2 regions of the Microbacterium awajiense genome follow, and region 2 is predicted to be linked to the other one. Evidence: predicted binding sites of a transcription regulator. Region 2 holds the regulator's gene; the other holds the start of a gene.

Region 1 (21,510 bases), on a different contig from region 2:
GAGTGACCTGCATCATGGTCGAGCAGAACGCCCGTCGTTGCCTGCAGATCTGCGACCGCGGCTACGTGCTCGACCAGGGCCGCGACGCCTACACCGGCAGCGGACGCGACCTGCTGAACGACCCCAAGGTCACCGAGCTGTACCTCGGCACCCTCGGCGCCTGACACGCACCCGACGAAAGGGGGCGGATGCTGCGGCATCCGCCCCCTTCTCGTTGCGCCGCGAGGTCGCTCACAGCACCAACGCGAAGGGCCCCGGTCCGAAGACCGGGGCCCCTGCGTGGTGATGTGGATCAGCCGGCGTAGGCCGCGTAGGTGTTGTCGTCACCGTACTCGTAGATACCGATCGACGCCTCGGTCGGGTCGCCGACCTCGTCGAAGGTGATCGGGCCGGAGATGCCGTCGTAGTCGGCGACACCGCCACCGACGATGATGTCGGCGCACTCGGCGTAGTTCGAGCACTTCTCGCCGTCACCGGAACCACCGGAGACCTCGATCAGCTTCTCGGCGATGGCCGACGCGTCGGTCGAACCGGCAGCCAGGCTGGCCAGCGCGAGCAGCACGACCGCGTCGAACGACTCGGCGGCGTAGCTGTACTCCTCGAGCGGGTCCATGCCCTCGGCTGCGACGAACTCGTCGAGTCCGCCGGTGAAGTCGGCGATCGAGTCGATCGTCAGACCGGGCAGCGTGCCCTTCGAGCCGGTGAGCGAGCCCTCGGGGAACTCGTCGCCGAAGTTCGACAGGTTGCCGTCGACGAAGTACATCTTGTCGGCGGGGAACTGACCGAACAGGCTCGGCAGGATCGTCGTGATCTCCTCGAACGTGATCAGGGCGATCGCGTCGGGGTCGGCCGCGAGGACCTCGCTGATCTGCGCGTCGAAGCTCGTGTCACCCGTGTTGTAGGTGGGAGCGGCGACGACCTCGCCACCGGCGGCCTCGAAGGCCTCGGTGACGTACTTGGCGAGTCCGGTGCCGTACGAGTCGTTCAGCACGATCATGCCGAGCGTCTGGTTGCCGTCCTCGGCGATCAGGTTGCCGAGCACCTCACCCTGCAGGACGTCGGACGGAGCGGTACGGAAGTACAGCCCGTTGTCGTCGTAGGTGGTGAAGGCATCCGAGGTGTTGGCGGGCGAGAACTGGATCACGCCGGCGCCGGTCACCTGGTCGATGAACTGCAGCGAGACACCCGACGAGGCCGCACCGATGATGGCCGAGACATCCTCGCCCAGCAGGCGCGGGATCTCGGTCTCGTAGGCCTTGTTGTCGGTGTCGCCCGAGTCGCCGTAGACGACGTCGATGGTGAGACCGGTCTCCTCCGAGACCTCGTTGATCTGCGACGCGGCGTAGGCGACGCCCGCCTCTTCCGGCGGGCCGAGGAAGGCCAGGTTGCCGGTCTGGGGCAGAGCCGTGCCGACCTTGAGGGTCAGCTCATCCATCGGCTCCGACGGCTCGCTGGTGGACTCGCCACCGCCGCCGCCGGCGCAGCCGGCCAGAATAAGCGCGCTGGCTCCGGCCACGGCGATACCGCCGAAGACCTTGCCTGCACGCGAACGTGTGAAGACGCTCATGTTGCTCCTTGCTGTGTATGAACGCGGGTGAGGCCCCGGGCGGCCTCCCCAGTTCGTCTAACCTATCGGCGCACTCGTCTCACGTGTGTTGCCTTTCGTTAACGATGTGTAACGGACCCGAATCGTTATCAAACGCAATGCGAGAGGGCGAATTCACCCTCCCACCTCGGGAATACCCCTGGAGGGTATCGTGTTGTCGACGGGGATGCCACAGACCGGCATCGGCCCGAACGAGCATCGATGAGGAGACATGATGACCGAGACGCGTGAGTACCGCGTGACAGGAATGACGTGCGGACACTGCGAGCGCGCCGTCCGCTCCGAGGTGTCCGATCTCGCCGGCGTCGACTCCGTCGCCGTCGACGCCGAGACCGGGATGCTGCGGCTGGTCGCTGCCCCGCCGGTGACGGATGCCGCGGTGCTGGCCGCCGTCGACGAGGCCGGCTATCGCGCGGAGCGCGTCTGATGTCGTCCGCCCTGCCGCGGGCGCAGGGCGAGCGGGTCGAACTCGAGATCGGGGGCATGACCTGCGCGTCGTGCGCCGCACGCATCGAGAAGCGGCTCAACCGCATCGACGGCGTGGTCGCGTCGGTGAACTACGCCACCGAGAGGGCCGTCGTGCTGGGGCCCGCAGGGCTCGACGCGACCACCCTCATCCACGAGGTCGAGAAGACGGGCTACACGGCGGCCGAGCCGCGGCCCGACGCCGCGCCGGCGACCGATCGCGAGCTGTCGGGGCTGCGCGCGCGCCTCATCGGCTCGGCAGTGCTGGCGGTGCCGATCATCCTGCTCGCGATGATCCCGCCCCTGCAGTTCCCGGGATGGCAGTGGGCGTCGCTCGTTCTCGCCGCTCCGGTGGTGACGTGGGGTGCGTGGCCGTTCCACCGCGCCGCGTGGGTCAACCTGCGCCACGGCGCCGCGACCATGGACACCCTGATCTCGATCGGCGTGAGCGCGGCGTTCCTGTGGTCGCTGTACGCCCTCTTCTTCGGCGGGGCCGGTGAGATCGGCATGACCCACGGCTTCGAATGGGTCATCACCCCCGGAGCCGGTGCGGACGCCGTCTACTTCGAGGTCGCCGCGGGGGTCACTGCGTTCGTGCTCGCGGGACGATTCATCGAGGTGCGCTCGAAGCGCCGGGCGGGCGCGGCGATGCGCGCCCTGCTCGAACTCGGCGCGAAGGACGTCACGATCGTGCGCGACGGCGTCGAGCTGCGGATGCCGGTGGAGGCGCTGCGCGTCGGAGACCTCTTCGCCGTCCGCCCCGGCGAGCGGATCGCCACCGACGGCATCGTCGTCTCAGGGATCTCGGCGGTCGACGCGAGCATGGTCACGGGCGAGTCGATGCCGGTCGAGGTGGGGCCGGACTCGAGCGTGATCGGTGCGACGGTCAACGCCGACGGCCGGATCCTCGTGCGTGCCACGCGCGTCGGCGCCGACACCCAGCTCGCGCAGATGGCGCAGCTCGTCGAGCAGGCGCAGTCGGGCAAGGCGCACGTCCAGCGTCTCGCCGACCGCATCTCGGCGGTCTTCGTCCCCATCGTGCTGGCGCTCGCCGTCGTGACCGCGGCGGTGTGGCTGCTGCTGGGCGCACCGGTCGAGTCGGCGCTGACGGCGTCCGTCGCGGTGCTCATCATCGCGTGCCCGTGCGCACTGGGTCTGGCGACGCCGACCGCGCTGCTGGTCGGAACGGGTCGCGGCGCTCAGCTGGGCGTCCTGATCCGCGGCCCCGAGGTGCTGGAGTCCACACGGCGCGTCGACACGATCGTGCTCGACAAGACCGGCACCGTCACAGCGGGACGTATGTCGCTGGTCGCGGTGAGCGCGCACGGCGCGACCGAGAGCGCCGTGCTGCGGGTCGCCGGGGCGCTCGAGCAGGCATCCGAGCATCCGATCGCCGCGGCGATCGCCGACGCCGCGCGACGCTGCGGTCCGCTCGCCGAGCCCGGCGGCTTCCGCAGCCGGACCGGACTCGGCGTGGTCGGCGTGGTGGACGGCCTCGACGCGATGGTCGGCAGCCCGCGTCTGTTCGCCGAAGCGGGATGGACCATCGATGCCGCAGCCGTCGAAGCCCGTACCGACGCCGAACGCGCGGGCGCGACCGCGGTGCTGGTCGGATGGGACGGCGCCGTGCGGGGCGTGCTCGCCGTGGCCGACGAGCTCAAGCCGACGAGCGCCGACGCGGTCGCAGGGCTGCGCGCCCTGCACCTCGAACCGCGCCTGCTCACCGGCGACAACGCCGACACCGCGCGCGCGGTCGCCGATCAGGTCGGGATCACCGAGGTGACCGCCGGGGTGCTCCCGCACGAGAAGGTCGCGGTGATCGAACAGTTGCAGGCACGGGGGAAGGTGGTCGCGATGGTCGGCGACGGCGTCAACGACGCCGCAGCCCTTGCTCAGGCCGACCTCGGCATCGCCATGGGCACCGGGACGGATGCCGCGATCGAGGCGTCCGACATCACCCTGGTGCGCGGCGATCTGCGCAGCGCCGTCGACGCGATCCGTCTCGCGCGCGCGACGTTGCGGACCATCCGTACGAACCTGTTCTGGGCGTTCGCATACAACGTGGCCGCGATCCCGCTCGCCGCGCTGGGTCTGCTAAATCCCATGATCGCCGGCGCGGCGATGGCCGCCTCGAGCGTGTTCGTCGTGGGCAACAGCCTGCGTCTGCGATCGTTCCGCAGCGAAGAGGTCGCGCGATGAGCGATCACACCCACCACGACATGGCCGGCGACCACGTCGGGCAGTTCCGGCGGCTGTTCTGGATCATGCTCGTGCTGGCCGTGCCGGTCGTGGTCTTCTCGGGCGGCTTCTCGATGATCCTCGGCTATGCGCTTCCCGACTCCGGGATCGTGCCGTGGATCTCACCCGTGCTCGGCACCGTGATGTATGCGTGGGGCGGGCGTCCGTTCCTGACCGGCGCCGTGTCCGAGCTGCGCTCGCGGACCCCGGGCATGATGCTGCTCATCGGGCTCGCCATCACGGTGGCCTTCCTCGCCTCCTGGGGCGCATTCCTCGGGCTGCTCGACCACCACCTCGACTTCTGGTGGGAACTCGCGCTGCTGATCGTGATCATGCTGCTCGGCCATTGGATCGAGATGCGCTCGCTCGCCCAGACGATGTCGGCGCTCGACTCGCTCGCCGCGCTGCTGCCCGACGAAGCCGAGCGGGTCGAGGGCGACAGCGTGGTGACGGTCTCCCCCGCCCAGCTGCGCGTCGGCGACGTCGTGGTCGTGCGACCCGGCGGTGCCATCCCCGCCGACGGCACGGTCGTCGACGGACGTGCCGATGTCGACGAGTCCATGATCACCGGCGAGTCCCGCCCGGTCGAACGCGGCCGCGGTGATGCGGTCACGGCCGGGACGGTCGCCACCGACTCGGGACTGCGTGTGCAGATCACCGCCGTCGGCGACGACACCGCGCTCGCCGGCATCCAGAGACTGGTCTCCGAGGCGCAGAGCTCGAGCTCGCGTGCGCAGCTGCTCGCCGATCGGGCGGCGGGTTGGCTGTTCTGGTTCGCACTCGGCGCTGCGGTGCTGACCGCGATCGTCTGGTCGGCGATCGGGATGCCCGACGAGGCGGTCGTCCGCACGATCACCGTGCTGGTGATCGCGTGCCCCCACGCCCTCGGACTGGCGATCCCCCTCGTCGTGGCGATCGCGACCGAGCGGGCGGCCCGTGCCGGTGTGCTGGTGAAGGACCGCCGGGCACTCGAGTCGATGCGTCTGGTCGACACCGTGCTGTTCGACAAGACCGGCACCCTGACGAAGGGCCGTCCGACGGTCGTCGAGGTCAGCGGCGGCGAAGGACGCGATGCCGTACTGCGGCTCGCCGCGGCAGCCGAGGGCGACAGCGAGCATCCGCTGGCCCGGGCGATCGTTCGCGCCGCCGGGGGCCTGGACGTGCCGCGTGCGACCGACTTCGCCTCGTCTCCCGCTGTCGGCGTCTCAGCGCAGGTCGACGGCGAGACGATCCGCGTGGGCGGGCCGCGCCTGCTGGACGAGCGCGGGCTCAGCGCGACCGCGCAGGCCCAGGGCCGGCAGGCCGAAGGCCGCACGGTGCTGCACGTGCTGCGCGGCGATGAGATCGTCGGCGCCATCGCGCTCGGCGACGAAGTGCGGGAGGAGTCGCGGGAGGCCGTCGCGGCGCTGCGCGCCCGCGGCGTCGAGGTGGTCATGATCACCGGCGACGCCGAGCCGGTCGCCGCGGCGGTCGCCGACGAGCTCGGCATCACCCGGTTCTACGCCGGGGTGCGCCCCGAGGACAAGGCGTCGACCGTCGCCGAGCTGCAGGGCGAAGGGCGCTCGGTCGCCATGGTCGGCGACGGGGTGAACGACGCTCCCGCGCTCGCGCAGGCCGACGTCGGCATCGCGATCGGTGCGGGCACCGACGTCGCGATCGCGTCGGCGGGTGTCATCCTCGCCGGTGACGATCCCCGCGCCGTGCTGTCCATCATCGAGCTGTCGGGTGCGAGCTATCGCAAGATGCGACAGAACCTGTGGTGGGCCGCCGGCTACAACCTGCTGTCGGTGCCGCTCGCCGCCGGAGTACTGGCGCCGATCGGCTTCGTGCTGCCGATGTCGGTCGGTGCGATCCTCATGTCGCTGTCGACCGTGGTCGTCGCCCTCAACGCGCAGCTGCTGCGCCGCATCGACCTCGATCCCGCGCACGTCGCCGGCGCCGCGCGGAACCACGCCCCGGAAGGAGCACCCGCATGACCGAGACGGCCGCCGCCGAGCACACGCACGGCTACATCACCGACAAGGACCGCTACCTCAACCGCCTCAAGCGCATCGAGGGACAGGTGCGCGGCATCCACCGCATGGTCGACGACGAGAAGTACTGCATCGACATCCTGACGCAGATCAGCGCGCTCACCAGCGCCCTGGAGGCGGTCGCGGTCGGCCTGCTCGACGACCATCTGCGGCACTGCGTCGTCGATGCGGCGCGCGCGGGCGGCAACGAGGCGGACGAGAAGATCACCGAGGCCACGCAGGCCATCGCGCGGCTGGTGCGCTGAGCCCGCGCATCAGCCCACGCGTGCGGTGCGGCGCGCGTGGCGCAGCGAGTCGACGGTCAGCACGATGAGCGCCAGCCACACGAGCCCGAACCCGATCCAGCGCTCGACGGGCATCGGCTCGTCCAGCACCCAGACTCCGATGGCGAACTGGAGGATCGGCGCGACGAACTGCAGAAGGCCGATGACGGTGAGGGGCGCGCGGCGGGCGCCCGCCGCGAAGAACAGCAGCGGCACCGCCGTCACCACGCCGGCGAGGCTCAGCAGCACGGCGTGACCGACACCCGCCGAGCCGAAAGCGATCCCACCGGTGGCCGCGACGAACACCAGGATCCCGATGGCGACCGGCGAGAGCCACATCGACTCGAGCGTCAGCCCGCTGACGGCGTCGACGGCCGGCCCGATGCGCTTCTTGACCAGACCGTACACGCCGAACGAGCCGGCGAGCACCAGCGCGATCCAGGGAACCGATCCGTAGGCGACGACGATGACGCCCACGGCGACCAGCGAGATGCCGATCGCGACCCACTGCGTCACGCGCAGCCGTTCACGCAGCACGAGCACGCCGAGCAGGACGGTGACGATGGGATTGATGAAGTAGCCCAGGCTCGCTTCGATGACGTGGTCTGACAGCGCGGCGCCGACGTACACCATCCAGTTGACGAAGATGAGCCCGCCCGCCAGTGCCGTCAACGCCATCAATCGCGGTCGGCGCATGACCCGGGTCAGCCGCCGCCACGTGCGCGTCACGGTCAGCAGCAGCGCGCAGAACACGAGCGAGAGCAGGATGCGCCACGCCACGATCTCAGCGGGCCCGGCCGGCGCGAGCAGCAGGAAGTAGAGCGGCAGCAGCCCCCACAGCACGTACGCGGTCAGCGCGTACACGCCGCCCCGCAGCTGCTCGCGCGCAGGGTCGGGCTGTGCGGGAACCGGGACACCGGCGGTGGCGAGAGCGGACTCGCCGAGATCGGGGGCCTCTGCCGGACCGTCGGGTTCGGCGTCGGCGGGGGTGCGGCTCACCGCCTCAGCCTAGGGCGGCAGGAACAGCACGAGGGTCGGATGCCGAAGCATCCGACCCTCGTGTTCGCGTTGCGAAGGATCAGCGGACGACGACCGCGAGCACATCGCGGGCCGAGAGCACCAGGTACTCGTCGGCGCCGAACTTGACCTCGGTGCCGCCGTACTTGCTGTAGATCACGCGGTCGCCGACGGCGACGTCGAGCGGCACGCGGTTGCCGTTGTCGTCGATACGGCCCGGGCCCACGGCCACGACCTCGCCCTCCTGGGGCTTCTCCTTGGCGGTGTCGGGGATGACGAGACCACTCGACGTGGTCTGCTCGGCCTCGACCTGCTGGATGACGATGCGGTCCTCGAGCGGCTTGATGGAAACCGACACGGTCTACCTCTTCTTTCCTTAGAGACTGAAGACTCGTTAGCACTCTGATGGTGAGAGTGCTGATGGCAAGTCTAGGGGCGTGTTGGCACTCTCGCAACGTGAGTGCCAATGCGCACGGACGGGCGCGCGATCGGCGCGAGGTGATCGCGATGTATCAGCGCCGATCGTCTCCACTCTGGATGAACGGGCCCGTCATCTGCCGACGCCGGTCTTACAAAATGTCGGACGCGGTGGTAGACAGATGCCGGGGGATTCCTCGTCTCGTTCTTGGGGGAACAAGAGACATGAGAACACATCACCAATACTGGCTCGCCGTCGATCTGGGGACGACACGGACGGCGGCGGCGACCGCGTGCGTCGCCGCCGACCGCAGCTTCACCGCATCGGCGTTCCCGCTCGGAAGGAAGTCGGACACGGCACCGAGCGTCGTCTTCGCGAGCGATGACGAGCTGCTCTTCGGCGAGTCCGCCGAGCGGCGCGGACTGGCGCAGCCCGATCGACTCATCCGCGAGTTCAAGCGCCGCGTCGGCGATGACGTGCCGATCGTCGCGGGTCGGCAGCAGTTCACCCCTGAAGAGCTGTACGCGCAGATGGTCGGCTGGGTCGTCCGGTCGGTGACCGAGCGCGAGGGCGGCCGTCCGGAGTCGGTCGCGGTCACGGTTCCCGTCACGTGGGAGGGCCATCGACGCGGACTGCTCGCGGCCGCCCTGTCGAGGCACATCTCCCATCCCGTCGAGCTGATCTGCGAGCCGGAGGCCGCCGCGCGGCACTACGCGGCCACGCGCGCCGTCGAAGCCGACCGTGCGCTCGCGGTGTACGACCTCGGCGGCGGCACCTTCGACGGCGCCGTCCTGCGTCGGGACAGCGACGGCGCACTGCATCTGCTCGGGGCACCGATCGGCATCGCCGACTTCGGCGGCGCCGACTTCGACGACCTCGTCCTGCGCCACGCCCTCGACACCGCCGGCCTCTCCATCGCGGAGCTGTCCGCCGATCCGAACGCCCGCGTCGCGCTCGCCGCGCTGCGGCGGGAGTGCACCGAGGCGAAGGAAGCGCTCTCGTTCGACTCGGATGTCGTCATCCCCGTGCTCCTCGACGGAGCGCCCTCGACGGTGCGCCTGACCCGCTTCGAGTTCGAGACCATGATCCAGCCGGGCGTGGAGCGTACGATCGACGCTCTCGACCACGCTCTCGAGATGAGTGCGGTGGCGCCCGACGACCTGCAGGCGATCGTGCTCACGGGCGGCTCGTCCCGCATCCCGCGCATCGCCGAGATGCTCTCCGAACGTTTCGACCGCCCCATCGCCGTGGACACCGATCCGAAAGCGGTGGTCGCGCTGGGTGCCGCGCGCGCGATCGCCGAGGCGGCCGGGGCAATGCCGATCCCGCTCGTCACCGACACGGCTTCGGCGTCCGCCGCCGAGGCGCCGGCGGTCTTCCCGGTGCCGGACGAGACGTCGGTCCCGCCCCGCAAGAGCTGGGCGCGCCGCGGTGCGTCGTATGCCGCCATGAGCGCAGGCGTCCTCGCCCTGACCAGCGGAATCGTCCTGGCCAGCGCGACCGGCGTCGGATCGGGTGTGGCCACCGAGGCGGAGGACGACACCCCCTCGCTCGCGGTCTGGCTGGGCCTGGACCTGCTCGGTGCGAGCTCGGCGATCGCCGATGAGCACGACGCCGTCGATCCGACGGCGTCGCCGGCCGCCGACGACGAGGATGCCGATCAGCCCGATTCCGCGGCACCCGCACCCGCCCCGGTGCTCGGGCCGGTCAACAAGGTCACGAACCCGCGCTCGCAGAACGTGCCTCAGCGCAGCTCGTCGTCGCCGAGGCCGTCACGGTCGAGTTCGAGCCCGTCCTCTGCGAGCTCGTCTTCCGGATCGAGCGGCGGAAGCTCGGGTGGATCGTCGCCGGCGGACTCGGCGACGCCGCCCACCTCGTCGCAGCCGACGTCGACTCCGACGCCCACACCCACACCGACGCCGACGCCGACTCCCGCGCCGCCCGCACCGGATCCGACACCGGACCCGCCCGCGCCCGACCCGACACCGGACCCGCCCGCACCCGACCCGACACCGGACCCGCCCGCACCCGACCCGACACCGGACCCGCCCGCACCCGACCCGACACCGGACCCGCCCGCACCCGACCCGACACCGGACCCGCCCGCACCCGACCCGTCGCCGTCGCCGACCGATCCGACCTGAGCCGACGCCATGACGATCACCGAGATGGCGGGAGCGCAGACGCTCCCCCACGACGCACTCGGCCTCTGGTGCCGCCAGGCGCTGCCTGTGATGACCGCGATCGCCGCCGGTGACCGCGCCACCCGCGCGGTCGTGGTCGGCGCAGCGGGCTCGGGCAAGTCGAGCATGCTGCGCGAGCTGCATCGGATGCTCGACGACGGGCCTGCGACGGACTGCGTGTTCGGAGACGAGATCGACATCGACCGCGTTCCCCCGGAGCACGTCCTGCTCGTGGACGACCTCCACCTGCTCGACCCGGGCCGCGTGGAGCAGATCGAGCGGCGGGCGACCGACCCGCGATCGTCGCTCGTGGTCGCGAGCAGACCGTGGGTGCGGATGCCGCGGCTCACTCGGATCTCGCGGACGCTGGAGCGCGATCGCCCGGCCATCGTGCTCGGCCACCTCTCGCGCTCGGATGTGCTCTCCTACCTCGACGACGTCGACCAGGTGATCTCCGACCGGTGCGTCGACGACCTCCTTGCCGCCACCGGCGGCGTGACCTGGCTCGTCGCCGAGACGCTGCTGCTGCACGACGAGCGCGATTGCGCCGGTGAACGCGGCCATGACGCCCTGCTGCGCGCCGTCGAAGACCGCGTCGCGCATCGACTCGACACGGTTCCGGACGATGTGCGCCGACGCATCGAGGCGCTCGCCGCCGACGACGACGCTCCGTGCGCCGCGTCCGACGACCCGGTGATCGCCCGCGGGTACGCCGAGGGGCTGCTCACGCGGCAGGGGGCACTCGTCCCGGTGGTGCGGTCCGCCGCACGCGTACCTACACGCATCGCCCGTGCGCTCGTGCACAGGGGGGACGACCTCGTCGCGCAGCATCCGGATCGAGCGATCGACCTGTACGCCCAGGCGGGTCGGCACGGCATGGAACCCGCGCTGCTCGGCGGCCGTCGCGCACGCGCCGCCTGGGCGACCGGCGACCTCGCGGCAGTGGGGGCGATCGTCGACGAGCAGCACGCGCACGACGACCCCGCAGAAGTCGACCGGCTCTCGGATGCCGCGGCCGCGCTGTGGTCGACTCGCGGCATGCTCGCGACGGGCGCGACCGTGTACCGTTGCGCCGAGCCGCGCTCCTGCGCCACGCAGGCGCGGGCGACCATCGCCGCGATCGGCTCCGGCGGCCCCGTGCCGACCGGCGAGGGCCCGCGGCCGTCGACGGCCACACTCGACGTCGCGCTGGACCTCGCGGCCGGCGGGCTGCGGTCCACTGTCGCCGCGTCACCTGCGCAGGCCCCCCTCGCCGACCTCGTGCGGGCATCGCAGCTGTACACGGCCGCCTCGAGCTCCGAACCCGTCCCCGAACTGCCCGCGGTGATCGCCGTCGCCGCCGCGATGAGCATCGGAGACCTGCCCACCGCGCACACCGTCGTCGACGACGCGGTGGCCGGTGCGCAGGGCGGAGCGTGGGCGATGCCGCGGCTGCTGCTGTGGAGCGCGTTCCTCGCCGTGCACCGATCGCGGCCGGCCGAGGCGCGCGACGCGCTCGAGCGGGCGACCGACCTGGCACCGACGCTGTGCGTGCGTGACCGCCTCCTCGCCCAGGCCGTGCGGGTGGCCATCGCCCAGAGGTTCGAGGACTCGGCCGTGCTGACCGCGCTGTGGGATGACGCTCGCGGCGTGCTGAACCTCGTCGAGCCCGACCTGTTCCTGCTGCTCCCGCTCGGCGAGCTGTTCAGCGCCGCGGCACGCATGCGCGACACCGAGCGGACGCGCATCCTCCACGCGCAGGCCATCGATCTCGTCGAACGACTGGGCTCGCCTCCGATGTGGGCGTCTCCGCTGCACTGGTCCGGCATCCAGCAGGGCATCCTGCTGAACCGGCCGGACGAGTTGCGTCCGCATGCCCGCGCTCTCGTGGCCGCGTCGTCCCGCAGCCCGATCGCCGGAGTGATGGCACAGGCGGGCCGGGTGTGGACGGCCGCGCTCGCCGGATCGGTGGACGCCGACGCGATCGACCGCGCCGCCCACGGACTGGCCTCGGCGGGCCTCGCGTGGGACGGTGCGCGCCTGGCAGGACACGGCGCCAGTCGCACATCGGATCGGCGCGCCTCGGCGCGGCTGCTCGCGTGCGCGCGCGATCTGCACCCGATCGAGGGACTGCGCCGTCACGCACGCAACAGCGACGACGCCGACGAGCGGCCCGCCGCCGGCGACGGATCGGCAGCCGTCTCACTGAGCGAACGCGAGACCGACGTCGCCCGGCTCGTGCTGCAGGGCAAGACGTACGCCGAGATCGGCGGGCTGATCTTCATCTCGCCGCGCACGGTCGAGCATCACGTCGCCCACATCAAACGTCGCCTCGGGGCGACGTCGCGGTCCGACCTTCTCGCCAAGCTGCGGGTCGTCGTCGACGAGGCCCACACCGTCGGCCGGCCCGACGCGGACGCATCGACGGGTGAGCCCCTATGAGCTCTCCGAGCAGTATCGGGGCCATCCCCGATTCCGCGTCCACCGCAACTCAATACCCTGAAATCCAGGATCGATCGATTCTGGGTGCATCATGCCCGAAGACCACGAGGAGTCAACGATGATCTCACCGGTATCCACGATCGCCGACGCGCTGATCGCGTTCATTCTGAGCCTCCTGCGTGACCCCGCGACGGCTGAGGAGTTCGCGGCCGCACCGACGCAGACCATGGCCGACAACGGCTTGGAGGGCGCGTGTCTGGCCGACGTCCAGGCCGTCAAGCCCGTCATCATCGATCACCACAGCGTCACTCCCAAGCCACCGACGCCCCCGCCGCCGAACCCGCCCGAGCCGCCGAACGAGGTCGTGCGCGAGATCAACCGCATCATCAACCAGTTCACCTCGGTGGACGCCCGCACCACGATCGTCGACCAGTCGGTCAACCAGAACATCTGGACCGAAGGCGGCGATGTCACGCAGATCTTCGATCAGGAAGCCGTCGTCGCCTCCGGCGACAACGCGGTCGCCGCGGGCGATGACGCCACCATCGTGGACTCGGACGTCGACGTCACCGTCGGCGACGTGTCGATCGGCAACACCTCGAACGACGAGAGCTTCAACTCGACCGTATCGGCCGGCGACGCATCGACGACCACGACCGAGGCCGCGAGCACGAGTGCCGAAGAGCCCGCTGCCGATGCCGATGCCGCGACGGCCGCCGCGGCGGTGACCGACGCGGTCGACACCGCGGTCGACGCCACCGTCGAGGCCGTCGGCTCCACGCCGGCGGCACCGGCCGCGGCCGAGCCGGAACCGCTGTCGACCGACCTGACCGCCGAGGAGACCTACGTCGACACGGAGGAGTCGGCCGCCCCGGTCGAGGAGCCGTACTACGAAGAACCCACCGAAGAGCAGTGACCGAACAGCGCAGCGCATCGCCCCAGCCCGCTGCGGCGACAGGCCTCGCGCGTCGGACCCCGACGCGCGAGGCGCCGCCGCGACCGCCGACGTCGAGTCCCAACGCGCCGCCTGTGCTCGTGAAGCTCACACCGCCGTTCGCGATCCGCCTGAGCCAGGTCTTCTGGATCCTGAGCTTCGCGATCGGCGGGTTCACGCTGGTGTACTACTTCGTCATCCGGCAGGAACTGCTCCCCCTGATCTCCGGAGTCGTCGAAGAGGTCACCGCCGGGCGCAGCGAGGACACGTATACGACCGCCGCCGACATCGTCTTCTGGACCGTCTTCAGCATGATGGTGGTGGTGCTCGGGTCCCAGGTGACGATGCTGGTGTCGTTCATGGCACGCAAGCCGAAGGTGCGGTGGTGGCAGCTCGCGTCCTTCGGGCTGCAGGTCGTCCTGGTGCTGCTGTCAACCGAGTGGGTGGCGCTTGGCGACCGACGCCAGTCGCTTCTTCTTCTTCTTGCCGCCCAGGCGGGGCTCGTCCTCCTGGCGCTGCTGAGCAGCGTCCTCCCCGGCGGCATCGCCTGGTCCGCGCGGCGCATCGACGTCCGCCGCGGACACGAGGGAGTCGTCGGCGGCGACGACCTCTGACCTCGGCGTCGGCGGGGCGGCGGCGGGGGTGTCGGCCGCGGGCGACGGCACGGCCCCGGACGTCGCGATGGCGTCGAGGCTGCGCAGCACGACCTGTCCGACGCCGATCGCGCCGCGCTGCGTCAACGGCGACTCGACGAGGGTCCGCCAGCGCGCGAGTGCCGCGTCCAGGCTCACCCGCACCTCGTCGTCGCGCGCCTGCTCCGTCAGACCGAGCCGTGCGGTCGCCGTGGTCCCGTCGCCGCCGAGGATCCTGCGGGCGTCGGCGGCATCGGCCTCGGCCAGCGAGAAGTCGTCGGCGCGCAGCGTCGCGAGAGTGTCGAGTTCCCGCAGCTCGTGCGCGGTCGTGGTGAGCCTCTCCAAGCCCGCACGGATGTCTTCGACGCCATCGCGCGGATGGTCGCCGAGGAGCTTCTCGAGTGCGAGCAGCACACCCCGCACCTTGAGCGCCACCGACCGCGATCGGAACTGCGTCGTCACGAACTGGCGCAGTTCGACCAGACCGCTCTGCTGCACCATGGCATCCGCCAGTTCCGACGAGTCGCCGACGCCGCCGCGGATCAGGGCCGTCGCCAGTCGCACTCCGAAGATGCCGAAGCGAGCCAGCAGCGCCGCTCGCTCCGCCGTGCTGACGGTCGTCGCGTCCGTCTGAGCCACGAAGCGGTCAGCCGACAGCAGGAGGGCCTCGCGGTCGGCGCGGTCGAGTCGCGCGAGCCGGCGGAAGGTGTCGTATTCGTCCTCCCGGAGGGTGCGGGCGCCTTCGGCGACGAGGCCTGCGACCGGAATGATGCCGAGCACGAGCGCGGCGAGCTCGCCGTCGGTCTCGTAGCGACGGGCGACCTTCGCCGCCGACAGCAGCGCGTCGATCCGGCCCGCGCCGATCTCGTCCGATCGCGAGAGCACCCCCACCGCACAGACGGTGCGTGCGGATCCGACCGCCGTGTCCCTGAACGACTCGAGGAAGCGGACGTCCGAGGCGTGGAGATGCCGCATCAGATAGACGACCGCATCCGCCGACGGGGTGTCCGATTCCGGCGTGAGGAAGCGCGTCGCACGGGCCGACGTGTCGGCCGACAGCGACGCGATGCCGGGTGTGTCGATGAGGATCATCGACTTGAGCACCTCGAGCGGCCAGCCCACCTCGATCCAGTCGATGTCCTCGGCGGGCACGCCGCCGAGGTCCATCAGCAGGCGCCCCTCCTCGCGACGGACCGGCATGCGCCGCGGCTCTCCGGCGTGCGGGTGCAAGGTCACGGTGGGCGTCGCGCAGTAGCGGTACCACGTGATGAGGCGGGTGCACTCCCCGGCATCCGTCGGCGCGATCCGCTCACCCAGCAGAGCATTGAGCAACGTCGACTTGCCTGCCTTGACCATGCCGGCGATCGCGAGCCGAAGCGGCTCCCGCAAGCGGTCGTCGAGCTCGTCGAGGGATTCCAGGACAGCGGGATCGTCGGCGTACACCGCGCTCGCGGTGCGGATCAGCGCCTCGGCGTCCGCCTCGAGCGATCCGATCACCGCTTCAGCGCTTTCTGCCGCTCGGCCGGCCGCGCGGGCAGCGCGGGCAGCGCCGGCATCTCCAGCTGAAGTGCTTCGAGCCGCTTCAGCTGCCCCTGCAGCTCTTTGAGCCGTTCCTCGCGCCGCGCCGTGAAGACCCCGGCCGAGCGCTTGGCCCCGTCGATCGCGTCGGACAGCGACTTGTGCAGCTCTTCGGCCATCGAGCCGAAGTGGTCGCGCGCCGACCGCTGCACGAGGCGGAGTCGGTCACGCAGCTGCTTGCCCACTTGGAAGATGACCTCGTCGATGTAGCGGCGCACCAGCTGCTTGGCCTCGTGCTGGCGGCGTGACAGGCGTGCCGTCATGTCCTCGCGGAAGGCACGACGGCCGACGAGCACCCCGGCCAGGAGCGACAGCGGGTTGATCAGCGAGAGCCCGATGAGGCCCGTGGCCAGTCCGACCATCAGGACGCCGCCGTAGGAGCCTTTGACGCCGATGTAGATCTTCTCTCCCGCTCCCAGATGCCCGGGGTCGAGCCCGGCGATCTGCTCGACGGGGTCGAGCACTCCGTCGGTGTCGCCCACCCGGATGGCCGGCAGCGCCGACTCGCCCTCGCTGAACAGGTCCGACACCTCTTCGGACAGCCAGCGCGACCGTTCGTCGGTCCAGACGAAGGTCTCCGAGACCGCGGCCGCCACCCGCTGGTCGAGCCATTCGGTGATCTGATCCCAGATCGGACCCGGATCGCCTTCGTCGATGGAGCTCTCGGCCTCGCGCTGCACCTTGCGCAGGCGGTCGCGCAGGTCGTGCTCCATGTCGGCGATGAGGTCGGCGATGCCGTCGGTCAGCGTCACCTGCCACCGCGCCGAGCGACTGCGGAACTCGTCGGCCCGTTCCTTCGCGGCCTCGAGGTCCGCGATCATGCGCGGGGTGTCCTCGGGGTGCAGGATCGCGTTGAGCTCGGTGCGCAGCGAGATGGCGAGCTGATCGGCGACAGAGGCCAGGTCGTGGATCGCGCTGCGCTCGTGGATGAGTTCGGCGCGCTCGAGCACCTCGCGGCGCAGATGCGCCACCAGGGCCGGGAAGCCCGACTCCTCATTGAGCTCGCGGTCCCGCAGCTCAGCAGCCAGCAGCCGCAGATCGCTCGACACCGAGAAGATCGGCACGTCGCCGGCCACCTCGAGATGGCGACGGTCGATCTGCTCGATCTGCCGCCACTGCGGGTAGAGGTCGGTCTTCGCGAGGACGGCGGCGACGTTCGGCGAGACCCGCATCGCGTGCTTGAGGAATTGCACCTCGGGCTCGGTGTACTCCTGGGAGGCATCCGATACGAGCAGCACCGCGTGGGCGGATGACAGCGCCGAGAGCGTGGCGACGGCGTTCGACGAGTCCAGCCCGCCGACACCGGGCGAGTCGATCAGACGCAGGCCGCCCCGGAGGATCTCGCGCGGAAGAAGCACTTCGGCCGACACGATCTTGCGCTCGTTGCCGGGGTTGCCGCGCTCGGAGACGTATTGAGGCAGGTCGGGCAGCGGAATCTGACGGCGCTCGGCACTGCCGGCCTGCGCGTGCTCGGCCTCGCCCACGAGGATCCACGCGGACGCCTCTTCCGCGTACGCGACAGAGGTGGGAACGCTCGTGGCGACGTCATCGTCGACGGGGCAGGCGGGCGCATTGACGAGCGCATTGATGAGCTTGCTCTTGCCCTGTTTGAACTCGCCGACGACGATCACGCGGACGTCCGGGTCGATCAGCCGTTCACTGGCCTGATCGAGGCGCGCTGCCAGATCCGAGCGTCCGTTGTCGGCCGCGAGTTCACCGAGGCGGCGGGCGATTCCCGTCAACTCGGTCGTCGCGAGATCGGTCGATGACGATTCCGTCCCGTCCACGTCGATCGTCGTCGACTCCTGCATGCCGCCCTCCCCTGCGCGCGCCGGCCCGCTCGGGTCGTCCCCGACGCGGCTCAAAGACCGAAGTCCAGTCCGGTCGCGCCGCCGTCGGCGGCAGGGGCATCGCCCCACAGGTCGGCCACGTCCCAGTCGGCCCCATCGACGTCCTGGATCTCGGCCGAGAAGAGGTTCGTCGGGTCCGCACCCTCGTCGAGTGACGCGCCCCACGCGTCACTCGTGAACGCCGGGCCGGTCGCGCTCGTCGGCTCCGGCCCGTCGGCCGGCGTGCCGTCAGCGCGCCACTGGGATCCGTCACCGGACATGCTCGGTCACCTTCGCTCGATGGTTCGACTCTAGACCGCACCGCTGCGGCGGTGCGAATGCCCGGCGACCCCGAAGGACCGCCGGGCAACTCGCGTGTCGACTCAGAAGTCGAACTCGTTCGCGTCGCCGAAGGGGCTGCCCACGTTCGAGTTCTCGACGTCCACGTCCACGTCGATCCCGTTGTCGACGCTGTTGTCCTGGAACGAGTCGTTCACCGACCAGTTGTCCGAGAAGTCCAGATCGTCGTTGAACGAGTTCGTGTTCCACGTGTTGCCGATCGAGATGTCGCCCACCTCGATGTCGGTGGCGATGTTGTCGATGTCGACGTCGTCGCCCGCGGCCACCGAGTTGTCACCCGAGGCCGTGACCGAGTTCTGTCCGAAGAACTGGGTGACGTTGCCGCCCATCGCGGACCCGCCGATCGCACCGGTGTCACCGGTCGAACCACCGTTGGCAGCACCGCCCGCGGCTCCTGCGGCACCTGCGCCGCCGTCGCCGTCCGCGCTTCCCGCGCCGCCGGTACCGGCCGCACCGGTGCCCGCCCCGCCGCTTCCGCCGGAGCCGAGACCACCCAGGCCGCCGTCGCCGCCGGTGCCGCTTCCGCCGGTGCCCGCACCGCCGGTGCCCAGCCCGAGGTTGGAGGCTCCCGATCCGCCGTTGCCGCCGTTGCCGCCCATACCGCCGTCGGCGTCGCCGCCGACCGCGATGGCCGCGCCGCCGCTGCCCGACGAGGTCGAGATGTTCTGGTTCACCGACTGGTCGTTCGTGGTGGTGCGCGCATCGATTTCGAGCTCGAAGTCGCTGCCGCCCCATCCGCCGCCGCCGCCGGCGCCGCCGGCGAAGAGGTTGAGGTCGTTGAAGCCGGCGTTGTACTGGCGGATGCCCGCGTTGATCGAGTTGTCGTTCGCCGAGTCGTGGACGGAGTTGTCCTGGAACGAGTCGTTCACCTGGAACGAGTCGTTGATCGAGTCGTCCTGGTTGTAGGAGCCGTTCGTCGAGTGATCGTCGTTGAACGAGTCGTCCAGCTCGACCTCGACCTCGACGTCGGTGTCGACCGAGTTGTCGGAGTTGTCCGAGTTGTCGGAGTTGTCCGAGTTGTCGGAGTTGTCGGAGTTGTCGGAGTTGTCGGTGTTCCCCGAGAACAGGGCGTTGGCGGAGTTGTCCGAGTTGTCGGAGTTGTCGGTGTTCCCCGAGAGGAGGTTGTTGTTCGACAGCAGGTCGGTGTTGGTCTGGAACCCGAGGAGGTTCGCGTTGTTGTCGGCCATGACGGACTTCTTTCTGTGAGAGGGTCAGCGGCTCGTACGACACAGTCTGGAACCGGGCCGCTCCTCCCGGCATCGGGGGTCCCCCCGTGCCCTATAGGGGCTCACTAGGGGATCACCGGGGCGCGACTCGGGCGCCGTCGGGCCCCCGTAGGCTGACCGGATGGAGATGGCCGAGCTCAGCGCGCTGCTCACACCCGGCGGATTGCGCCTGCTCGACTCGCTCGGCGACATCGCCTCGACCGGCGACGTCGCCGCCGCCGTCACGCGGCTGCGGCGCGACGGGCACTCCCCCGACCTGGTCTCGGCCGCGGTGGGCCAGGCCCGGCTGCGCGCGAGAGCCCGCGCGAAGTTCGGCGGGCATGCCGAGCGGATGCTGTTCACCCGGGCCGGCCTCGAGCAGTCGACGCGTCTGTCACTGGCCGCGCACCATGCGGGTCGTTTCCGCGCAGCCGGTCTGCAGCGCGTCGCCGACCTCGGATGCGGCATCGGGGGTGATGCGCTCGCGCTCGCCGCCCTGGGTCTGCGCGTCGATGCGGTCGATTCCGACGAGGTCACCTCGGCGATCGCCGCGTACAACCTCGCCGTCTTCGGCGACGCGGTCACCGTGCGCTGCACCCGCGCCGAGGACGCCGACCTCACCGACGTCGACGCGGTGTGGCTCGACCCCGCGCGTCGCACCGCGGGCCACGGCGCGACGGTCCGCACCCGCCCCGAGGACTGGTCGCCGTCGCTCGACTGGGTGCTCGACCTGCTGACGCGCCGGCCCGGCGGGGTGAAGCTGGGGCCGGGCCTGGATCGTGCTCTCATCCCTGACCACGTCGAGGCGCAGTGGGTGAGCGCCGACGGCTCGACCGTCGAGCTCGTCCTCTGGTCCGGCGCGGTGGCGCGCCCGGGGGTGCGCCGGGCCGCGCTCGTCACTCGGGGCGAGCGGGCCTGGGAGCTCACGGCCGCGGCCGACGCGGAGGACGCGCCGGTGCGGGACCTCGGGGCGTTCGTCCACGAGCCCGAGGGGGCGGTGATCCGCTCCCGCCTGATCGGCGATGTGGCGCGCTCGCTCGAGGCGGGCATGCTCGATCGGCGGATCGCCTATCTGACCGGGGATGCCGCCTCGACGAGCCCGTTCGTCTCGACGTTCCGTGTGCGCGAGACGCTGCCGGTGAGCACCGCGGCACTGTCGAAGGCGCTGCGCGCCCGCGGGATCGGCACGCTCGAGATCAAGAAGCGCGGCGTCGACGTCGACCCGGCGGCGCTTCGGACCAAGCTCACGCTGCGGGGGGACGACGCCGCGACGCTGCTGCTCACCCGGCTCGGCGACCGCCGGGTCGCGATCCTCGCCGACCGGGTCGAGGCGGCCGGCTGACTGGAGGTCAGCCCGTCAGTCCCTCGGGCCGCGTGGCGGCCCACACGAGCCAGCCGGCGCTGTACAGCAGCGACACCCCACCGAGGACGAGGGCCCAGACCGCGACGGCGCGGCTCTCGAGCGGCCGCCGCAGCGCGATCACTGCCGTCACGATGGCGACGAGCCCGATCGGGAAGCCCCATCCCACGAACATCGAGACGAGGAGCCCGACGATAGAGAAGCCGAGCGCCCAGCCGGCCATGCCGCGTGAGGGCGGAGGCGCCGGCTCGGCCCAGCGCACGTCGGGCGCACCCTCGAGGTCGTCGTTGCGCTGGGTGAGCGGCACCGGGGCGGTCGGCAGCCGCGAGAAACCGCCGCGATGCGAGCCCGGCAGCTGCGAAGCGTCGGCGGTGACATCGACGTCGGGGGTCGGGGGGACGACCTCGGGTTCGCGGGGCCGCGGAGTGTCGGCGTCGCTCATGCCGGGCCCTCCGCGACCTGGATGTCGGTGACGGGCAGCGTCGAGTCCGCACCGAACGCGAACGTCGAGGGCGCGCGGCCCGCCATGATGAGCTCGGCCGCGAGCGCCGCGATCATCGCGCCGTTGTCGGTGCACAGCGACAGCGGAGGGATGCGCACCTCGACCCCCGCCTCGGCCGCGCGTGCGATCGCGACATCGCGCAGGCGGCGATTGGCGATCACGCCGCCTCCCAGCAGCAGCCGCGGGACGTCGTGATCGCGGCACGCCGCGATCGCCTTGGTGACGAGCACATCGACGACGGCCTCACGGAAGCTCGCTGCGACGTCGGGGATCGGAATCGGCTCGCCGGCGGCCTCGCGCTGCTCGACCCAGCGAGCCACCGCGGTCTTCAGGCCCGAGAACGAGAAGTCGTACCGGTGCTTCGCCATGTCGGACGCCCGAGACAGACCTCGGGGGAACGCGATCGCCGCGGGGTCGCCGGCCGCCGCGGCCCGGTCAATCTCGGGTCCGCCCGGGTACGGCAGCC
Region 2 (10,233 bases):
GCGGCCTGTCAGCAGCTCATCGCGGACGAACCGGGCGACATCACCGAGCAGGTGGTGGCGCGCTACTACGGCGGCCGCGTCGAGGCCTCCGCCTTCACCGTCGCCGACACCGCGATCGCCGGCCGCTACGGCGAGTCGCTCATCGCGCTGCGCCATGCCCTCGCGTCGGGGGCCGACCCTGTGCCGCTCGTCGCCGCCGTCGCGTCGAAGCTGCGCACCATGGCGCGCGTGGCGGGCAGCCGCGAGCCCGGCCCGGCGCTGGCAGCCAGGCTCGGGCTCAAGGACTGGCAGGTCGACCGTGCGCGCCGCGATCTGGCCGGCTGGAACGAGGCCGCGCTCGGCACCGCGATCCAGGCTGCCGCCCGCGCCGACGAAGAGGTGAAAGGCGGGTCCCGCGATCCCGTCTTCGCGTTGGAGCGACTCGTGACCGTCGTCGCAACCCGCGCTCCCTACGGCTCCTGAGGCGGCAACGACGAAGGCCCGCCCCCTGTGGGGACGGGCCTCGTTGCATCTGCGGCTCAGAGAGCGGCGACCTGCTTCGCGATCGCGGACTTGCGGTTCGCGGCCTGGTTCTCGTGGATGACGCCCTTGCTCACGGCCTTGTCGAGCTTCTTCGTCGCCGAGGTGAGTGCCTTCTCTGCGGCGGCCTTGTCGCCGGCGGCGACGGCTTCGCGGGTGCGGCGCACCGCGGTCCTCAGCTCGCTCTTGACGGCCTTGTTGCGCTCGTGCGCCTTCTCGTTGGTCTTGTTGCGCTTGATCTGCGACTTGATGTTCGCCACGTGTCGACGTTCTTTCGTTCGGAGTGTTCGGTGGAGTGCCGAGTGGCAGGAGAGGGATGCCGCACGGCGGTCGTGAGGGGGTCGAAGCCCACACGCAAGCCAAACACCGATCTTATCAGGTTCGCTCGAGGGTCGTGAGCGCGACCTCGAGGAGCGCGTTGAACACCCGGGGGCGCATCGCCGTGACGAGGTGCGAGGTGCGCGGGATCACGATGAGCTCGGCGTGGGGTGCGACGCGCAGGAACAGCTTCTCGTTGACCCGCAGCTGGTCGTATTGACCGTTGACGAACCAGAGGGGCACGCGGATGCGTCCGAGCGCGGTGAGCAGGTCGAGCACCGACAGACTGCGCAGGGCGGTGTCCTGCGCGTCGAACGCGTAGCCGCCGGCGCCGAAGTCGGCACGGGTCTCGGCGGGGAGAGTCCGATCGAGCACTCGGCCGGTGAGCCACATGCCCCGGTCGGGCAGTGCGTCGAAGCCGCGCGCGAGCAGACGATACGTCGCGAGGCCGAGTCCGCGCGGGATGGCCGTGCACGAGGCGGCGACGAATCCCGCGACGGGCGGGGGCTCTTCGCCACCGACGTAGTCGATCGAGAGCAGGCCGCCCATCGAGTGGCCGACCAGCAGCACCGGCCCTCGGCGCGCGGCATCCTGCACGGCGTCGTCGATGGTCGCCATCGCGGACTCGAGCGTGAACTCCCCGCCGAGCAGCGCGCCGTGCCCGGGCAGGTCGACGGCCGTCACGGGGTTGCCGCGTTCGGCGAGATATTCGCGCTGGGCGCGCCACATCGTCGCGGACGTGCGGATGCCGTGCACCAGCACGACCTGCACCACCATGCGCACAGCCTAGGGTCTGCGGCCGTCGAGCCGGCGCGGGACGGCGGGCGTCCGCACAGATTCGGGGCTGACCGGCCGGTAGACTTCTGCGGACATGTCACCGCGCGCCCTGAAGCCCCTCGAGCCCTCCGCGACCCCACCCGCGCAGATCCGCAACTTCTGCATCATCGCCCACATCGACCACGGGAAGTCGACGCTGGCCGATCGGATGCTGCAGATCACGGGCGTCGTCGCCGATCGCGACATGCGCGCGCAGTATCTCGACCGCATGGACATCGAGCGCGAGCGTGGCATCACGATCAAATCGCAGGCTGTGCGGATGCCGTGGGCCCTCGACGACACCGCTTTCGCGCTCAACATGATCGACACCCCCGGCCATGTCGACTTCACCTACGAGGTCTCGCGCTCTCTCGCGGCGTGCGAGGGGGCCATTCTGCTCGTCGACGCCGCGCAGGGGATCGAGGCGCAGACGCTCGCGAATCTCTATCTGGCACTGGAGAACGACCTTCACATCATTCCGGTGCTCAACAAGATCGATCTGCCGGCGGCCGACCCCGACAAGTTCGCACAGGAGCTCGCCGGTCTCATCGGCGGCGATCCCGACGATGTGCTGCGCGTGAGCGGCAAGACCGGACAGGGCGTCGAGGAACTGCTCGACCGCATCGTGCGCGACATCCCGGCGCCGGCAGGGGACGCCGACGCCCCCGCGCGCGCGATGATCTTCGACTCGGTCTACGACTCGTACCGCGGCGTGGTGACGTATGTCCGCATGGTGGACGGCTCGCTGCAACCGCGCGAACGGATCCAGATGATGTCGACGCGGGCGACGCACGAACTGCTCGAGATCGGTGTCTCCAGTCCCGAGCCGACTCCGACGAAGGGACTCGGCGTCGGCGAGGTCGGGTATTTGATCACCGGGGTGAAGGACGTGCGCCAGTCCAAGGTCGGCGACACCGTCACCGGTCACCGCCGCTCGGCATCCGATCCGCTGCCGGGATACACCGACCCCAAGCCCATGGTCTTCTCGGGCGTCTACCCGATCGACGGCAGCGATTACGCCGACCTGCGCGAGGCGCTCGACAAGCTGAAACTCTCGGATGCCGCGCTGCAGTACGAGCCCGAGACGTCGGTCGCCCTCGGGTTCGGCTTCCGCTGCGGTTTCCTCGGGCTGCTCCACCTCGAGATCGTGACCGAGCGCCTGGCCCGCGAGTTCGATCTCGACCTCATCACCACGGCGCCGAGCGTCATCTACGAGGTCACCACCGACACGGGCGAATTCGTGACCGTGACCAATCCCAGTGAGTACCCCGACGGGCGCGTCGCCGCGGTCTCGGAGCCGGTCGTGAAGGCGGCGATCCTCACCCCGAAGGACTACGTCGGCACCGTGATGGAACTGTGCCAGTCGCGACGTGGCTCGTTGCTCGGCATGGACTACCTCTCCGAGGACCGCGTCGAACTGCGCTACAGCGTGCCGCTCGGTGAGATCGTCTTCGACTTCTTCGATCAGCTGAAGTCCCGGACGCAGGGGTACGCGAGTCTCGACTACGAGCCCGCCGGCTCGCAGGAGGCGGACCTGGTGAAGGTCGACATCCTGCTCCAGGGCGACAAGGTGGATGCCTTCAGCTCGATCGTGCATCGCGAGAAGGCGTACGCCTACGGCACCATGATGACCGAGCGCCTGCGAAAGCTGATTCCACGCCAGCAGTTCGAGGTGCCGATCCAGGCGGCGATCGGCGCGCGCATCATCGCCCGCGAGAACATCCGCGCGATGCGCAAGGACGTGCTCGCCAAGTGCTACGGCGGTGACATCACCCGTAAGCGCAAGCTGCTCGAGAAGCAGAAGGAAGGCAAGAAGCGCATGAAGATGGTCGGCCGTGTCGAAGTGCCGCAGGAGGCCTTCATCGCCGCCCTCTCGGGCGACGTCGAGGGCAAGGGCGCGAAGTAGGCTGGTGGTCATGCGTCGCGGCACCTTCAAGGACGGCACCGTCGACTATGCGGCGGTCGGCGCCACGCAGGCGCCTGATCTCATGCAGTATCCGCCGGAGAAGAGCATCCCGGCAGAAGATTCGTGGCGCATCGGCAGCGGGGAGGCCCGCTTCCACTCCGCGGCCGACGCGCTGCTGTCGTGGGCTCCGCTGCGCGGTGCGGGGCTCGTGCTGAGCGATGTCACACCGGCATCCGGACCGATGTACTCGGGCGTCAGCTTCGACGCCGAAGGCAAGCCGATCGCGCCGAGCCGCGTCGACGAGGACCTGCGGTACGACGCGGACGGAACCCCCTACGTCGGCGCGGGCACCTCGGTCCGCGTGGCCGGCCGCGTCGCCGGGATGCGCGCCGATGCCGAGCTGCGCGTCATCCTCGCCGTCGAAGAGCCTCGGCGCGTCGGCTACGCCCTCGGCACCGTGGCGGGGTCGGTCGTCAGCGGCGAGGAGTCGTTCATGGTCGATTGGACCGACTCCGATGAGGTCTGGTTCACCGTCCGGGCCTTCGATGCGCCGTCAGCCGCGCTGTACCGGATGCTTCCCGCGCTGATCCGGCGGCGTCGGAAGGAACTGTTCACGCGCTACCTGCGCGCGGTCTCGCCGCTCTACACGACGCCGTCCTGACGTGGGCGGACCACTGCCGCTGGGCGAACCGGCTCCGCCCGACGGAGCGCTGCCCGATGACGTGACGATCGACGGCCGCACCGACTTCGGCGTCTATCTGCACGTTCCCTTCTGCACCGTGCGTTGCGGGTACTGCGACTTCAACACCTACACGGCGACAGAACTGCGCGGCGCCCGACGCGAGGACTACGCCCGGACGCTCGTGCGCGAGGTTTCCCTCGCGCGGCGCGCGCTCGCAGACCGGGGTCCGCTGCGCCCGGCCTCGACCGTGTTCTTCGGCGGCGGAACCCCCACCCTCCTGCCCGCCTCGGACCTGGCCCTGATGCTCGAGTCCGTGGCAGACGCGTTCGGCATCGCCGACAGCGCCGAAGTCACCGTCGAGGCGAACCCCGATACGGTCGACGACGTGGTCGCGATCCGCCTCGCGCGGGCCGGGGTGACGCGCATGTCGATCGGGATGCAGTCAGCGGTCCCTGCGGTTCTGGCGACGCTCGACCGCACCCACGATCCCGACAACGTCCGCACCGCGGTGGCGGCTGCCCGCGCCGCGGGTCTGCAGGTGAGCATCGACCTCATCTACGGCGCACCGGGGGAGTCGCTCGACGACTGGCGGAGGTCACTCGACGCCGCGGTCTCGCTCGAGCCCGACCATGTGTCCGCCTACGCGCTCATCGTCGAAGACGGGACGCAGTTGGCGCGCCGCATCCGCCGCGGCGAGCTGCCGGCACCCGACGACGACGTGCAGGCCGACATGTACGAGCTCGCCGACGCCGCGCTGGGGGGTGCCGGCTTCGAGTGGTACGAGGTGTCGAACTGGGCCCGTGACGATGCGCATCGATCCAGGCACAACCTGGCGTACTGGACCGGTCAGGACTGGTGGGGGTTCGGCCCCGGAGCCCACAGCCACGTCGGCGGTCTGCGGTGGTGGAACGTCAAGCATCCCGCCGCCTACGCCCAGCGCCTGGCGGGCGCGGAATCGCCCGCCGCGGGCCGCGAGCGGCCCGACGCCGCGGCCGCCGAACTCGAGCGTGTCCTGCTGCGCTCCCGCATCCGCGAGGGCCTGGCCGTGGCCGACCTGCAGCCGCGGGGACGCCACGCGGTGGCCGCTCTCGTCGCCGATGGGCTCATCGACGGGGCGGCCGCGATCCGCGGGCGTGTCGTGCTGACCCGTCGCGGTCGGCTGCTTGCCGACGCCGTCGTGCGGGCGCTCACCGACTGAGTCGCTCAAGGACGCGGCCGGGCGCATCGGGTAGAATTGGCACTCTATCCGTGCGAGTGCCAGACGCAGGAGGAGGGCGCATGGTCAGCGAGAGAGCGCTGCAGGTTCTGCGCGCCATCGTCGAGGACTACGTCGACACACGCGAACCGGTCGGCAGCAAGGCGATCGTCGAGAGGCATTCCTTCGGGGTGTCGGCGGCGACGATCCGCAACGACATGGCGATGCTCGAGGACGAGGACCTCATCGCCGCCCCTCACACATCGTCGGGGCGGGTCCCCACGGACAAGGGCTATCGCGTCTTCGTCGACCACCTCGCCGAGCTTCGGCCGCTCACGGCAGCGCAGCGCTCGGGGATCGCCTCCTTCCTCGAGGCGCCCGGCGACCTCGACGACGTGCTCGCCCGCACCGTGCGCGCGCTGACGACACTCACCGGGCAGGTTGCGATCGTCCAGTACCCGTCGTTCGCGCGTGCCACCGTCTCGCACGTCGAACTCGTGCAACTGGGCGCCGGGCGGATGCTGGTGATCGTCGTGACCGACACCGGCCGGGTCTCCCAGCGCATCGCCGCCACGCGCGTCGACTTCGAAGAGGACGAGATCGCGCTCATCCGCGCCGAGATCGGCTCGCTGCTGGTGGGCCGCCCCGTCCGCGACGGGCTGAAGCGCATCGCCGCCCGCCTCGACGACCCGGGGCTGGCGGCGACCGATCGGGTCGCGGCGACCAGTGAGATCGTGCGGGTCGTCGCGGAAGAGCTCGAGGAGTTCCGCCAGGACCGCATGGTGATGGCAGGCGCGGCCAACCTCGCTCGGCGCGAGAACGACTTCCGTGGCAGCCTCTACCCGCTGCTCGAGGCGATCGAGGAGCAGGTGACGATCCTGCGCCTCATGAGCGAGATGGTGGCCGACGAACAGGGCCTCGCCGCCAGCATCGGCCGCGAGAACGAGCCGTTCGGGCTCTCGGAGGCATCCGTCGTCATCAGCGACTACGACGCCACCGGATCCCGCGCCCGCGTCGGCGTGCTCGGCCCGACGCGCATGGACTACCCGACCAATCTCGCGTCGGTGCGGGCCGTGGCGCGGTACCTCACGCGCCTGCTCGAAGAAGACGAGAGCGGCCGCTGAGCCGCCCCCTCCATCCATCACGATCCCCGCCGAGGCGGGCAGGAAGGCGAATGTGGCTGACCACTACGAGGTGCTGGGCGTGTCGCGCGACGCGTCGACCGACGAGATCAAGAAGGCGTACCGCCGACTCGCTCGCGAGCTCCACCCCGACGTGAACCCCGGCGAGGACGCCGCCGAGCGGTTCAAGCTCGTGACGCACGCCTACGACGTGCTCAGCGATCCCGACCAGCGTGCGCGATACGACCGCGGCGGCGACTCGTCCGCGTTCGGGGGCGCTGGATTCGGCGGCTTCGGCGACATCTTCGAGACGTTCTTCGGGGCTGCGAACTCGGGTCGCGGTGCACGCCCCCGCTCGCGTCGCGAGCGCGGCCAGGACGCGCTGGTGCGCGTCACCCTCGAACTGCGCGACGTCGTCTTCGGCGTCCACCGCGACATCGAGGTCGACACCGCCGTCATCTGCCAGACGTGCGACGGATCCTGCTGCCAGCCGGGCACCTCGCCCGTGGCGTGCGACATCTGCCACGGCACCGGGCACGTGCAGCGTCAGGTGCGCAGTCTGCTCGGCAACGTCGTGACCAGTCAGCCCTGCACGGTGTGCCAGGGCTACGGCACGACGATCCCGTACCCGTGCGCGACCTGCCAAGGACAGGGACGCGTGCGCGCGCGCCGCACGGTCTCGCTCGACATCCCGGCCGGTGTCGAGACGGGGTTGCGACTGCAGCTGCCCGGCTCCGGCGAGGTCGGCCCGGCGGGCGGTCCCAACGGCGACCTGTACATCGAGGTGACCGTCTCGCCGCATGACGTGTTCAGCCGCGACGGCGATGATCTGCTCGCGACCGTCGAGGTGTCGATGCCGGACGCGATCCTCGGCACCACGACGACCGTCGAGGCCCTCGACGGACCGGTCGACCTCGAGCTGCGTCCGGGGGTTCAGTCGGGAGACGTGCTCACGATCAAGGGCCGCGGGATCACACCGCTGCGCGGTTCGCAGCGCGGGGATCTGCGCGTCGGCGTGCACGTCGTGACCCCGACCCGGCTCGATGGCAAGGATCGTGCCCTGATCGAGGAGTTCGCGCGCCGGACGAAGGCTCCCGGGCCCCGACTGGCCGAGTTCCATCAGGGTCTGTTCGCCAAGCTGCGCGATCGGTTCCGGAACAGCTGACGTGGCACTCCACTTCCTGCTCGATCGTGCCAGCGACGCCGACGTCGGCGACGAGGTGGTGCTGTCCGGCACCGAGGCCCACCACGCGAGCGCCGTGCGCCGGGTGCGAGCCGGCGAGCGGGTGTCGCTGGGCGACGGGCACGGAGCGCGTCTCGACGCCGAAGTCGTCGACGCCCAGCCGCGAGCCGTCACGGTGCGCGTCCTGAGTCGCACGGACGAGCCCGCGGCGTCGCCACGGATCGTACTCGCGCAGGCCCTCGCGAAGGGCGACCGGGATGAGCTCGCGATCCAGGCCGCGACCGAGCTCGGCGTCGATGAGATCGTGCCGTGGCAGGCATCGCGGAGCGTCTCCCGGTGGGACGCGGCCAAGGCGGTCAAGGGACGCCAACGCTGGTCGACGATCGTGCGTGAGGCATCCAAGCAGGCTCTCCGCGTGCGTGTCCCCGCGATCGCCGAGCCCATGACGACATCGACCTTGGCGCGGCGAGCGGCCGGCTCCCGCATGCTCGTGCTCGAACCGACCGCGTCGGCCGCGCTGACCGCCGAGGCGTGGCGGGAAGGCGACGAGCGGGACGTCGTGCTCGTGGTGGGTCCCGAGGGCGGCGTGAGCCCCGAGGAACGGGCGCTGTTCGCGGATGCCGGGGCCACCGCCGTCCGGCTCGGCGACACCGTGCTGCGCACGTCGACCGCGGGTCCGGCGGCGATCGCACTCATCGCTGCGGCGCTGGGCCGCTGGTGAGAGCGGCTCAGTAGACTGATGCGCATGTCGGAGCCCTCGATCTTCACGCGAATCCTGCAGGGCGAGATCCCATCCGAGATCCTCGCCGAGACCGAGAACGCCTTCGCGATCCGCGACATCGCGCCCCGGGCGCCGGTCCATCTGCTCGTCATCCCGAAGTCGGCGCAGTACCGCAACGTCGTCGAGCTCGCGGCGGGCGATCCCGAGCTGCTCGCCGAGATGGTGGGTCTCGCATCCACACTCGCCGCCGAGCAGGCCGACGGCGCCTTCCGCCTCGTGTTCAACACCGGTGCTGACGCCGGTCAGACCGTCTTCCACGTGCACGCCCACGTGCTGGCCGGATCGCTCGACGAAGCAGGTCTCGGTGGCTGACGAACCCGTCGTCGACCGCGTCTACGCCGACGGCGTGGCGATGGTGCAGCTGCTGGGCCCGCAGGACCGACTGCTCCGCGTGGTCGAGCGCGAGCATCCGGACGTCGAGATCCACGTCCGCGGCAACGAGATCACGCTCACCGGCGAGGCCGACGCGGTGCGTCGCGCACGGTCCCTCGTCGACGAGTTGCTCGCGATGACACAGGCAGGCCACGACCTCGGCCCGGCCGATGTGACCTCATCGGACCGGATCCTGCGCACCGAGGGCTCGCCTCGGCCGTCGGAGGTGCTGGGCGAAGCCATCCTGTCGTCGCGGGGCAAGGTGATCAGGCCGAAGACGCTCGGACAGAAGGCGTACGTCGACGCGATCGACGACCACACCGTCGTGTTCGGCATCGGCCCTGCGGGAACAGGGAAGACCTACCTGGCCATGGCCAAGGCCGTGCAGTCCCTTCAACGCCGCGAAGTGAGCCGCATCATCCTCACACGGCCGGCGGTCGAAGCGGGAGAGCGGTTGGGGTTCCTGCCCGGAACGCTCACCGACAAGATCGATCCGTACCTGCGGCCGCTCTACGACGCACTCAACGAGATGATGGATCCCGAGCTGGTTCCCAAGCTCATCGCGACCGGCACGATCGAGGTCGCGCCGCTCGCGTACATGCGCGGACGCACGTTGAACGACTCGTTCGTCGTCCTCGATGAGGCGCAGAACACGACCCCCGAGCAGATGAAGATGTTCCTCACGCGCCTCGGCTTCGGCACGAAGATGGTCGTCACGGGCGACATCACGCAGGTCGACCTGCCGCAGGGCGCGTCCGGTCTCCGCCTGGTCACCCGCGTGCTCGACCGCATCGACGACATCCACTTCGCCTCCCTGACCAGCGACGACGTCGTGCGGCACACGCTGGTGGGGCGCATCGTCGACGCCTACACCGAGTACGACGAGCGTCGGCTCGCCGCGCGACGTGAACGCGACGAGGCATCCGAGTTCGCGAACCGCGCCGACCGCCGAGCCGCATCCCGCCCGGCCGGCCCGCGCGACCGACTCCCGAAGCGAGGTCGATCATCATGACGATCGAGATCAGCAACGAATCCGGCATCGCCGTCGATGAGGCGGTGCTCCTGCGCCTGACCGAGCGCAATCTGGCCGAGCTCCACGTGAGTGCCGATGCCGACGTCGCGATCCTGCTCGTGGACGAGGGCGCGATGGAGGCGCTGCACGTGCAGTGGATGGACGAGCCGGGTCCCACCGACGTGCTGAGCTTCCCCATGGACGAGCTGCGGCCCGGCACCGAGGACGCGCCGACGCCGCCGGGTCTGCTCGGGGACATCGTGCTGTGCCCCCAGGTCGCCGAGACGCAGGCCGTGGCGGCCCACCACTCGACCAAGGACGAGCTGAT

What was found. The regulator HrcA, encoded in region 2, represses chaperone genes, less so after heat shock. The targets are predictions, from matches to a motif close to TTNGCACTCGNNNNNNNCGAGTGCNAA.
Region 1: the regulator HrcA is predicted to act here: its motif matches at 8,063-8,089, upstream of groES (co-chaperone GroES).

What each region holds. Positions count from the first base shown of each region.
Region 1 is NZ_BAAAYU010000005.1:149,351-170,860, forward strand. It holds gene ABD663_RS07495 (ABC transporter ATP-binding protein) at 1-164, shown strand, start outside; gene ABD663_RS07500 (ABC transporter substrate-binding protein) at 293-1,567, opposite strand; gene ABD663_RS07505 (heavy-metal-associated domain-containing protein) at 1,821-2,033, shown strand; gene ABD663_RS07510 (heavy metal translocating P-type ATPase) at 2,033-4,270, shown strand; gene ABD663_RS07515 (copper-translocating P-type ATPase) at 4,267-6,285, shown strand; gene ABD663_RS07520 (metal-sensitive transcriptional regulator) at 6,282-6,587, shown strand; gene rarD (EamA family transporter RarD) at 6,597-7,481, opposite strand; gene groES (co-chaperone GroES) at 7,684-7,980, opposite strand; gene ABD663_RS07535 (Hsp70 family protein) at 8,265-10,184, shown strand; gene ABD663_RS07540 (LuxR C-terminal-related transcriptional regulator) at 10,194-12,644, shown strand; gene ABD663_RS07545 (IniB N-terminal domain-containing protein) at 12,763-13,560, shown strand; gene ABD663_RS07550 (dynamin family protein) at 14,010-15,707, opposite strand; gene ABD663_RS07555 (dynamin family protein) at 15,704-17,599, opposite strand; gene ABD663_RS07560 (hypothetical protein) at 17,650-17,898, opposite strand; gene ABD663_RS07565 (hypothetical protein) at 18,001-19,164, opposite strand; gene ABD663_RS07570 (class I SAM-dependent methyltransferase) at 19,325-20,524, shown strand; gene ABD663_RS07575 (hypothetical protein) at 20,532-20,984, opposite strand; gene tsaD (tRNA (adenosine(37)-N6)-threonylcarbamoyltransferase complex transferase subunit TsaD) at 20,981-21,510, opposite strand, start outside.
Region 2 is NZ_BAAAYU010000001.1:534,918-545,150, reverse strand. It holds gene holA (DNA polymerase III subunit delta) at 1-462, shown strand, start outside; gene rpsT (30S ribosomal protein S20) at 519-779, opposite strand; gene ABD663_RS02670 (alpha/beta fold hydrolase) at 895-1,614, opposite strand; gene lepA (translation elongation factor 4) at 1,709-3,559, shown strand; gene ABD663_RS02660 (DUF1990 domain-containing protein) at 3,570-4,220, shown strand; gene hemW (radical SAM family heme chaperone HemW) at 4,222-5,439, shown strand; gene hrcA (heat-inducible transcriptional repressor HrcA) at 5,520-6,560, shown strand; gene dnaJ (molecular chaperone DnaJ) at 6,613-7,722, shown strand; gene ABD663_RS02640 (16S rRNA (uracil(1498)-N(3))-methyltransferase) at 7,724-8,461, shown strand; gene ABD663_RS02635 (HIT domain-containing protein) at 8,486-8,833, shown strand; gene ABD663_RS02630 (PhoH family protein) at 8,874-9,905, shown strand; gene ybeY (rRNA maturation RNase YbeY) at 9,902-10,233, shown strand, end outside.